DNA from 2 places in the Alkalibaculum bacchi genome. Region 1 is predicted to be linked to the other one. Evidence: predicted binding sites of a transcription regulator. Region 1 holds the regulator's gene; the other holds the start of a gene.
The links. The regulator NrdR, encoded in region 1, represses ribonucleotide reductase genes. The targets are predictions, from matches to a motif close to CACNANATNTNGTG.

Region 1 (4,444 bases):
TCATTGATACCCTATAATAACAAGAAAAAACGCCAATTTGAACGGAACTATATCAATTTTTTGGCGTTTTAATTATATTATTAAAAACTACAAATGAATTTAAGAATAATAAAGTTTCTTAATATATAGTGTAAGCTTTAGTAGTGAGCTAGTAGGGATCCTTCGTCGCTCCGCTCCCCTGGATGACTAGGCAGGGAGTTTGCACCCTTGAGGGTCTTAAGATCCTTCGCTGCGCTCAAGGATGACTTAGAAGAAGCTAGGGGCCAAAAGCAATAATCAGCGTCCAGCATTCCGCTTCCAGCCATCAGGGCTAGGGTCATTACCTCACCTCACTCGAAGGCGAGTATGGTTTTGCTGACCACCTGACCACCTGACCACCACCTAGAATAATTTATTCGAGAAAAAAATCATAAATACAGGTATAATATAAGCTTCAATGGCACATCCAAATGCGGTTATTGCAAAACCTATTAGTAGAGAGGAAAAGTAGTATATAGTTTGTTGTAGATTTTTCTTAGGACGAACAGATATCTTATATCTTTTCTTTGATATGTAAATTTGCCTTGACATCATAGTACTAATCAAAGCACTGTATATAAGACCTATTATGTATAAGATATTTTGTGGAAATATGACAAATAAAGAAAACAGAAATCCCATAAGGTATAGCTCATCTAAAATAAAGCCAATGGTAAATCCTAAAATAAATCCCTTAAATAATAGTAATGAGGGAGTGAGAAATATGCCAATGGAAAACAAACCTAAGATAAATACCAATGCAAATATTTTTGCATTGTCTATTAAAAGTTGTAAAAACATTTGAGTCTTATTTAAATCTTGATTATCACCTAGAACTTTAAAAAAATCACTTAAATAATTAATCAAATCCGTTTTCTGATTATCTGTTAAGGTCTTAACGCATAGCGTTCCAGCTATAATACCTAAAACAAATATAATGCATAAAATCAAGACCATTCTTTTGTTTCGCATAAAAAATTGCGTGAGCTCTCTCTTGTTCAAAAAAATCTCCTCCTTAGGATAAGAATATGCTCTCCTGGAGAAGATTATGATGAAATTCTACAATCAAAAGGACATCAAAATCCCTGCTACTGTTTTTCCATCTCTTATTTCGCCCTTACGGACTTTGTCTAGCACTTCATCAATACTGTACTTTTCAATATCAATGGATTCATGTTCATCTGGATGAGCTTCTCCTGGTTCTAAATCATCGCTATAAAACAAGTGAATGATTTCGTTGCTATACCCTGGTGTTGGATAGATGCTTCCTAAGCTTTTTACATTACGAGCAATATAACCTGTTTCTTCTTGTAATTCTCGAACAGCACATTCTAAAGGATCTTCACCCGGATCTAATTTTCCAGCAGGTAATTCTAGTATATTTTGTTCAATAGCCTTTCGAAATTGGCGCACTAATATAACCTTGTCATCTTTAACTGCTACTATAGCACAACCACCAGGATGCACCACAATCTCTCTTGAAGATTGCCCTCCATTGTGAACCTGAACCTTGTCGACCTTAAGAGTAACTACTTTGCCTTCATAAATACTCTTTGATTCGATTGTCTTTTCTTCAAACATACCTTTCCCTCCAATCATTAACATCTAGCCATCAGCTATCAGCCGCCAGCCATCAGTGCTTCTGCATTCCTTTTGGGTCCCTTTGCTACCAGAAGTAGCATAAAAATTAACGGATAAAATAATGTTATCTGTCAATTTCAAATGTAACCCTTTTACTAGTATATTTCCTAACACTAGCAAATAAATCAGAAATAAGTGTGCTTTCTATAAAATGCTAAAACATTACAGCTACTGAAAGTAGCTAGGTTTTTACTGGTCGCTGAACGCTTATGGCTGATTGCTAGTAGTTTTTATCTTTTATCTTCTAAAAGCTTATTTAACTCAGCCATAAAGGTATTAATGTCTTTAAATTGCCTATATACACTTGCAAATCTTACATAAGCTACTTCATCTGTCTTTTTTAGCTGATCCATTATTTTTTCGCCAATAAAATGAGAAGATACTTCTCTCTCAAGGCTCTGGTATACTTCTTTTTCGATGGTATCCACAATGTCTTCAATTTGCTTGATGGAAATAGGCCTTTTTTCGCAAGCTTTTATGATTCCATTCATGACTTTACTTCGATTAAATTGTTCTCTTTGACCACCTTTTTTAATGACCATAAGAGGTATGTCTTCAATTTTTTCATAGGTGGTAAAGCGTTTCGTACAGCTTGTGCATTCTCTTCTCCTACGTATTACTGTTCCATCTTCTGTGGGTCTTGAATCCACAACTTTACTTTCCGCGTAATTGCAAAAGGGGCACTTCAAGGCAATTTCCTCCAATTCAAATTTACTAAAATCATTATACAAGAGTAAATTAAAATTGTCCATCAAAAGAGGCTTGGAACAATAGTTGAACGATTCTGAATGCGTCATCTTGTCTATAAGCGAGCTTTTATCCCCTTCTACTTTCTACCAATATACAAATACATATGAGGACATATTATAACAAAACGCTTATTTATTATAATATCATATCATGAATTAAAGTACTACTTTAACTTATGCTTTAACTGTACATAACAGAAATATTGCATAAGCTAATTCTTAAAGATTCTTCGTCGCTACGCTCCTCAAAATGACACCCCCAAAGGCTCCAATGAGGCCCATATTTAACTTTGTATTCCATTTTTCGGAAAAATGTCCACTTTCCACTTTCAGCTTTCCGCTAATTAATTCGTCATGGTCTTTCTTACAGAATACAAGGCATTTTTTTCTACTCTGGATACTTGCGCTTGTGAAATACCAATTTCATCTGCAACTTCCATTTGGGTTTTACCATCAAAATACCTCATCTTTATTATCATTTTTTCTCTCTCATTTAGTTTCTTAATGGCCTCTTTTACTGCAATATTTTCAATCCATTTTTCATCTTTATTTTTATCATCCTGGATTTGATCCATTATATACATTGCATCTCCATTATCATGGTATATGGGTTCAAATAAGGATACAGGATCTTGAATGGCTTCTAAAGCAAATACAACCTCTTCACTAGGTATCCCTAATTCCTTTGAAATTTCCATCAGAGTAGGCTCTTTAGTATTCTTTCGCACTAATTCATCTCTTGCCTTTAAAGCCTTATATGCTAAATCTCTTAAAGATCTACTCACTCGCACAGAATTATTATCTCTAAGGTATCTTCTTATCTCTCCAATAATCATTGGAACAGCATAGGTGGAAAACTTTACATTGTGAGATAAATCAAAATTATCGATTGCCTTTATAAGTCCTACGCAACCTACTTGAAATAAATCATCTAAATTTTCTCCTCTATTGTTAAATCTCTTTATGACGCTAAGGACTAAGCGAAGATTTCCTTGTATAAATTTCATTCTTGCATTTTGATCTCCTTTATGAATCTCTCCAAATAACTCCATCATTTCTCCATTAGTTAGAACTGGCAACTGTGAAGTATTTACACCACAGATTTCAACTTTTTTTAGCATAAGTGTCATCCTTTCTCAAAATGCATTTACTTATGTAAGATTATTGCCTCAGAAAGTGTTTATATTCAGTTTCAAAATCCACATTTTTTTGAAACATTAGATCAATTTATAAAACATTTCTTACAATCAAGGAATCTTAAGCCTTTCACATTTTGAGTGGGAACAAAAAAACTTAAAAAAACATTATAATTTTTTTTTACTAAAAATTGCAGAAAACGAATACCAATCGAAATATAAGTATGGTTTTTCCGCTCCCATGTATTAGTCGCTAGCAATTAGTCTTTAGACACTAGCATTAGGGTATTCCTTTTGAGTCAGGATCCTTGGCTTACACTCAGGATGATGGGGTAGGAGCCAATGTCAAAAGTAGGTTTCCTATTACATAAAAAAAGAAGCCCATAAGGCTTCCACTTTGTTTTTACGCTTACAGCGTCATCTTATGTATTTCCTTTTTTAATCTCTTTAGAATTTTCTTTTCTAATCGTGATATATAGGATTGAGAGATGTTCATTTCTTCTGCAACTTCTTTTTGTGTCTTAGAATCTTTATTGTACAGGCCAAAGCGCAATTCTACGATAGTCTTTTCTCTTTTGTTCAAATTATCCATAGCTGCGTTTAGTAGCTGAAAGTCTACTTCTCTTTCTATATTGTTTTCTGTAAGATCTTCTTCAGTCCCCAAAATATCCGAAAGGAGAAGTTCATTTCCATCCCAATCAGTATTTAAAGGTTCGTCAAAAGATATTTCATTTTTTATCTTGCTGCTTTTTCTTATGAACATTAAAATTTCATTTTCAATACATCTAGATGCATAAGTGGCCAATTTAATATTCTTATCAGGGTCAAAAGTATTTACAGCTTTAATCAAGCCAATGGTCCCAATAGAAATTAAATCTTCAATAGATATATTTGTATTTT
Region 2 (4,444 bases), on a different contig from region 1:
TTCTATTCTTTATCCGCTCATTGGTTATCTTGGATTTGTCTTTATATTTGTTCTAGTAAGATGGCGGTTTCGTGAACAATATGGGAAAAATGTAATAAAGAGCAGGGTTAACGATTGTTAACAGTTGTAAGAAAGTGCCTTTCGCACTTTAGCCATCAGCTACTAGCCATCAGTGCTAAGGTCAAGTCTAACAGATCAAAAATTTCAATTACATGTATAGATTGCTTATATAGTAGCTAAATCCAAAAGTTGAACTTTCATAATACATAAAAAAGCAGATAATCAAAACAAGATTATCTGCCAAGTTCTATAGTAATATAGTTTTCCTTTTAACCCTAACTACTGCCTGCTTATTCTGAGTACAGGATCGTATCTTTGACACGCAAATTCTAATCTTAGAGTGCTGTCCGCTGGTTGCTGATGGCTAAAGCGCTTTCGTTAGACTTGTTTAACAACTGTAAAATTGTCCTCAACAAGTAGCCAGTTTTGTGGAAAATCAGGTCCAAGCGCCCAATAAAAGAATCCGCGTATGCCTAAGCTTTTTACGAGATTGAATTTTGCTTGAATGCTTCGAGCATCTTCAAACCATACTACATGTTGTCGACCCTGTTCATCCCAATAGTTAAAATAAGGAGCTTGAGCAACGTAGTCGTATTCGATTCTAGCATTATACTGAAGAGCAAGTTCTACTGCTCTTACTGGGCTGACAACTCTAGCCCATTGTCCGCCAGGGACATAGGGGAGTGTCCAATCGTATCCATAAAGAGGAATGCCCATCATGATTTTATCTCTAGGTATTTGGGTGATGGCATATTCTAAAACTCTTCTCACTTCATTAATAGGGCTAACAGCCATAGGTGGGCCCCCAGACCAACCCCATTCATATGTCATGAGAAATACAAAATCTAGAACTCGACCATGTGCAGCATAATCATGACCTTCATATAGGGTACCTACTTGATCTGTAGATAATTTTGGCGCTAATGCAGAAGATACAAAATAATTTGGTTGGAAGAAATTAGCTGCTTTTGCAACAAAGGCATTATAAGCTTCTCGATTTTCACCGCCCACGTATTCAAAATCAAAATCAATACCTCTATATCCTTTTTCTTCCATGATAGAGAGCGCATTTGCAAAAAGAGTGTCTTGAATAGCGGGATTATTGAGAATGGCGGTAGCAATATCTTGGCTAAAGGTTCCATCTGCAAAATTTGTAAGAACCATTAAAGGAGCTACATTGTGTTCATAAGCCGCGATGATGGCAGGTTCATCATCTGGTGCGGTCAAATTGCCATTTGCATCTACAGCATAACTAAAAATATTTAAATAAGTCAGTTGATCCCCTACAGCCCTAACTTCTTCACCAGTGCGCTCCCTTGTTGTTTGGGTATCAATATATGCGGCCACCTCTTTTGTAGGTCTAGGACGAGGTGGAATGTATAATCTCAATCCTACTGGTAGTTGATTTGGATTTTGAATATTGTTTACTTGCATGAGGACATCTACAGGTACATTTACACGCTGGCTAATTATGTAGAGAGAATCTCCTGGTGAAACCCAATAATAGCTCCCTGTAATTGCTATAACTAATGCTTGACCTACGACTAATCTACTAGGGTCGGAGATGGCATTATCACTAGCAATCGTTTCTACTGGTAGATTATATGATTGAGATAATTTATATAGAGTATCTCCTGGTCGAACAACATGAATTTGCAAAAAATCACTTCCCCTTATTTTTTAACAGTATATTCAAATTGGCTAAATTATGTTAATGTTTACTAAAATAAAAAGAGTGCTATTTTGAGTTTTTATAGATATAGTAAAGTATATTTTGCTATAATTGAATTATCAAGAATAATAAATAAAGGATGATGGTATGAAGGACATTATAATCGTAATCATTTGTTATCTTATTGGAAATATTTCATTTTCCTTTTTGCTCACAAAATTAAAACTTAAAAAAGACATACGTGAATTCGGCAGTGGAAATGCGGGAACAACCAATGTATTAAGAGTACTAGGTAAAAAATACGCAGTTATGGTTTTAATGGGAGATGTATTAAAAGGTGTTGTAGCTGTGCTCATTGGGCGATTGTTTGGCTCTAGCCAGGTAGTGACGATTTTATGTGGATTAGCTGTTGTCATTGGTCATAATTGGCCCGCACTAATGGGTTTTAGAGGAGGAAAAGGCATTGCAACTTCTATTGGCGTGTTCTTAGTATATGACCCTATAATAGCGTTAATTTGTATTGCTATTGGAATTATTATTATAGCAGTGAGCAAATACGTTTCTCTTGGATCCATTTGTGGTATGGCAATTTTTCCTTTGGTTAATCTAGTCTTTTCAAGGGGGATTCAAAATTTCATTTTTGCATTTATTATCTCTGTTATTGCCATCTATAAGCACAGAGCAAATATTGGGCGGCTTATAAAAGGTACTGAAAACAAACTAAAATTGTAATGATTGCATTGAATAATTTACATAGAAAATAGTCATACTACAATTGAGAATTGGAGGTGACTATGATGAAAATAAACAACAGTATAGGATGTACAGTTGAAGAATGTAAATATCATGCTAAAAACCAAGATTATTGCTCACTTGATAAAATTCAAGTCACAAAAAATGCAGCTCAGGCAAGAAATCAACAAGAAACAGATTGCCATAGCTTTGAAAGCGAACTTAAGTAAATATAAAAAAAGAAAAAACCTATATGAGTAGAAGATTGATTATGAAATCTTTATAGTATATAATAGGTTAGGCAAAGAAAAATTGATTTAGAATATTTATTCTAAATCAATTTTTTATGTGGAGAAATACCATATATATGGTATAATGGGTATTCGATGTACAATATATAGAGGAGGTAGATGTTTCAAATATGGATACAGTAATTAAAAGAATATTTACGAAACAATTAGAACAAAATAGCTCGCTGACAGTTTATGATTTGTTTGACTGGAAGACGATTGATGTACTAATGAAGAATTGGAAGACGGGTAAAGTTATTGCAGATATGAAAAATTTAGAGTTCCCGGAACACTATAGCCAGACAGCATGCAATATTATTGCAACAAAATATTTCAGAAAAACAGGCGTCAGTAACGAGTTTGGATACGAGAGAAGTATGAAAGAAGTTGCACATAGGCTAGTTTGCTTTTGGGTTGATGCATTAAAAAATGAAGGCGTAATCTCAACAGAGAATGAATATAGCATACTATATGATGAATTAGTTTACGGTTTATTAAATCAGATGTGGGCACCCAATTCTCCTCAATGGTTTAATACAGGTTTATATAATAGTTATGGCATTAAAGGTGAAAAAGACGAGCTTTATTATTATGATGAAAAAGAAAAGAAAGTAGTGGAAAGTCCTGACAGATACTCTCGAACTCAAGCTTCTGCGTGTTTTATTCTTTCTGTGGAAGATAAACTCTTAGGAGAACACTCTATATCGGATCAATACGTTAGCGAGACAAAATTATTTAAAGGGGGCTCTGGAGTAGGAACGAACTTTTCTACTATAAGGGGATTAAATGAGCGATTATCTAATGGTGGATATTCATCAGGTATGATGAGCTTTTTGCAAGGCTTAGATCGAAATGCAGGGGCAATAAAATCTGGTGGAACTACTAGAAGAGCTGCAAAAATGGTGATTAACGATATCGATCATCCAGAAATAGAAAGTTTTATTACTTGGAAGGCTAAAGAAGAAAAGAAAGTTAGAGACTTAGGCAAGATGGGTTATGACACATCTATGGAAGGCGAAGCCTATGCTACTGTAGGGGGTCAAAACAGCAACAACTCTGTTCGACTAAACAAGGAGTTTATGGAAAGTGTCTTTAACTTGGCTAAAAATCCAGATGCAGAAATTGAGCTTACAGGACGAATAGATTCCTCTGTTAATAAGACTTTAAAGGTAAGTTATCTTTGGGATTTAATCAATAAGGCTGCCTGGGAATGCGCAGATCCTGGCTTGCAATTTGATGATTTGTTTAACAGTTGGCATACTTGCCCAGCTGGAGAAGATGGGAATGTAGGAGCTAAGTACAACCGCATTAATGCTACGAATCCTTGCTCAGAATACGCCTTTTTAGATGATACTTCTTGTAATCTAGCATCTATTAATGTTTTTAAATTTTATAAGGACAAAGAAAAAACATTTGATGTAGAGGGCTTTGTACATATAATAGGCCTAATACAATTTGTATTAGAGGCGTCCATTCATTGGGGACAATTTCCTACAAAAGACATTGCACGTAAAACCTATATGTTTAGAACCACAGGTCTAGGCATTGCTAATACATCATCTCTACTATTAGCTTTTGGCTTACCCTATGATTCTGAAGAAAGCAGGAATTTAGTAGGAGCTCTATCAGGAATTATGACAGGTACTTCTTACGCAGTTTCTGCCCTCATAGCTAAAAAAGTTGGCGCATT

Region 2: a site for NrdR is predicted at 2,854-2,867, ahead of DES36_RS07070 (vitamin B12-dependent ribonucleotide reductase). Genes of this name have one in related genera too.

Annotation. Positions count from the first base shown of each region.
Region 1 covers NZ_QNRX01000013.1:30,925-35,368, reverse strand. The annotation lists gene spoIIM (stage II sporulation protein M) at 382-1,020, opposite strand; gene DES36_RS10170 (NUDIX hydrolase) at 1,084-1,599, opposite strand; gene nrdR (transcriptional regulator NrdR) at 1,890-2,348, opposite strand; gene sigG (RNA polymerase sporulation sigma factor SigG) at 2,753-3,538, opposite strand; gene sigE (RNA polymerase sporulation sigma factor SigE) at 3,954-4,444, opposite strand, start outside.
Region 2 covers NZ_QNRX01000007.1:152,993-157,436, reverse strand. The annotation lists gene DES36_RS07090 (YkvI family membrane protein) at 1-121, shown strand, start outside; gene DES36_RS07085 (glycosyl hydrolase family 18 protein) at 439-1,719, opposite strand; gene plsY (glycerol-3-phosphate 1-O-acyltransferase PlsY) at 1,880-2,464, shown strand; gene DES36_RS07075 (DUF1540 domain-containing protein) at 2,530-2,694, shown strand; gene DES36_RS07070 (vitamin B12-dependent ribonucleotide reductase) at 2,886-4,444, shown strand, end outside.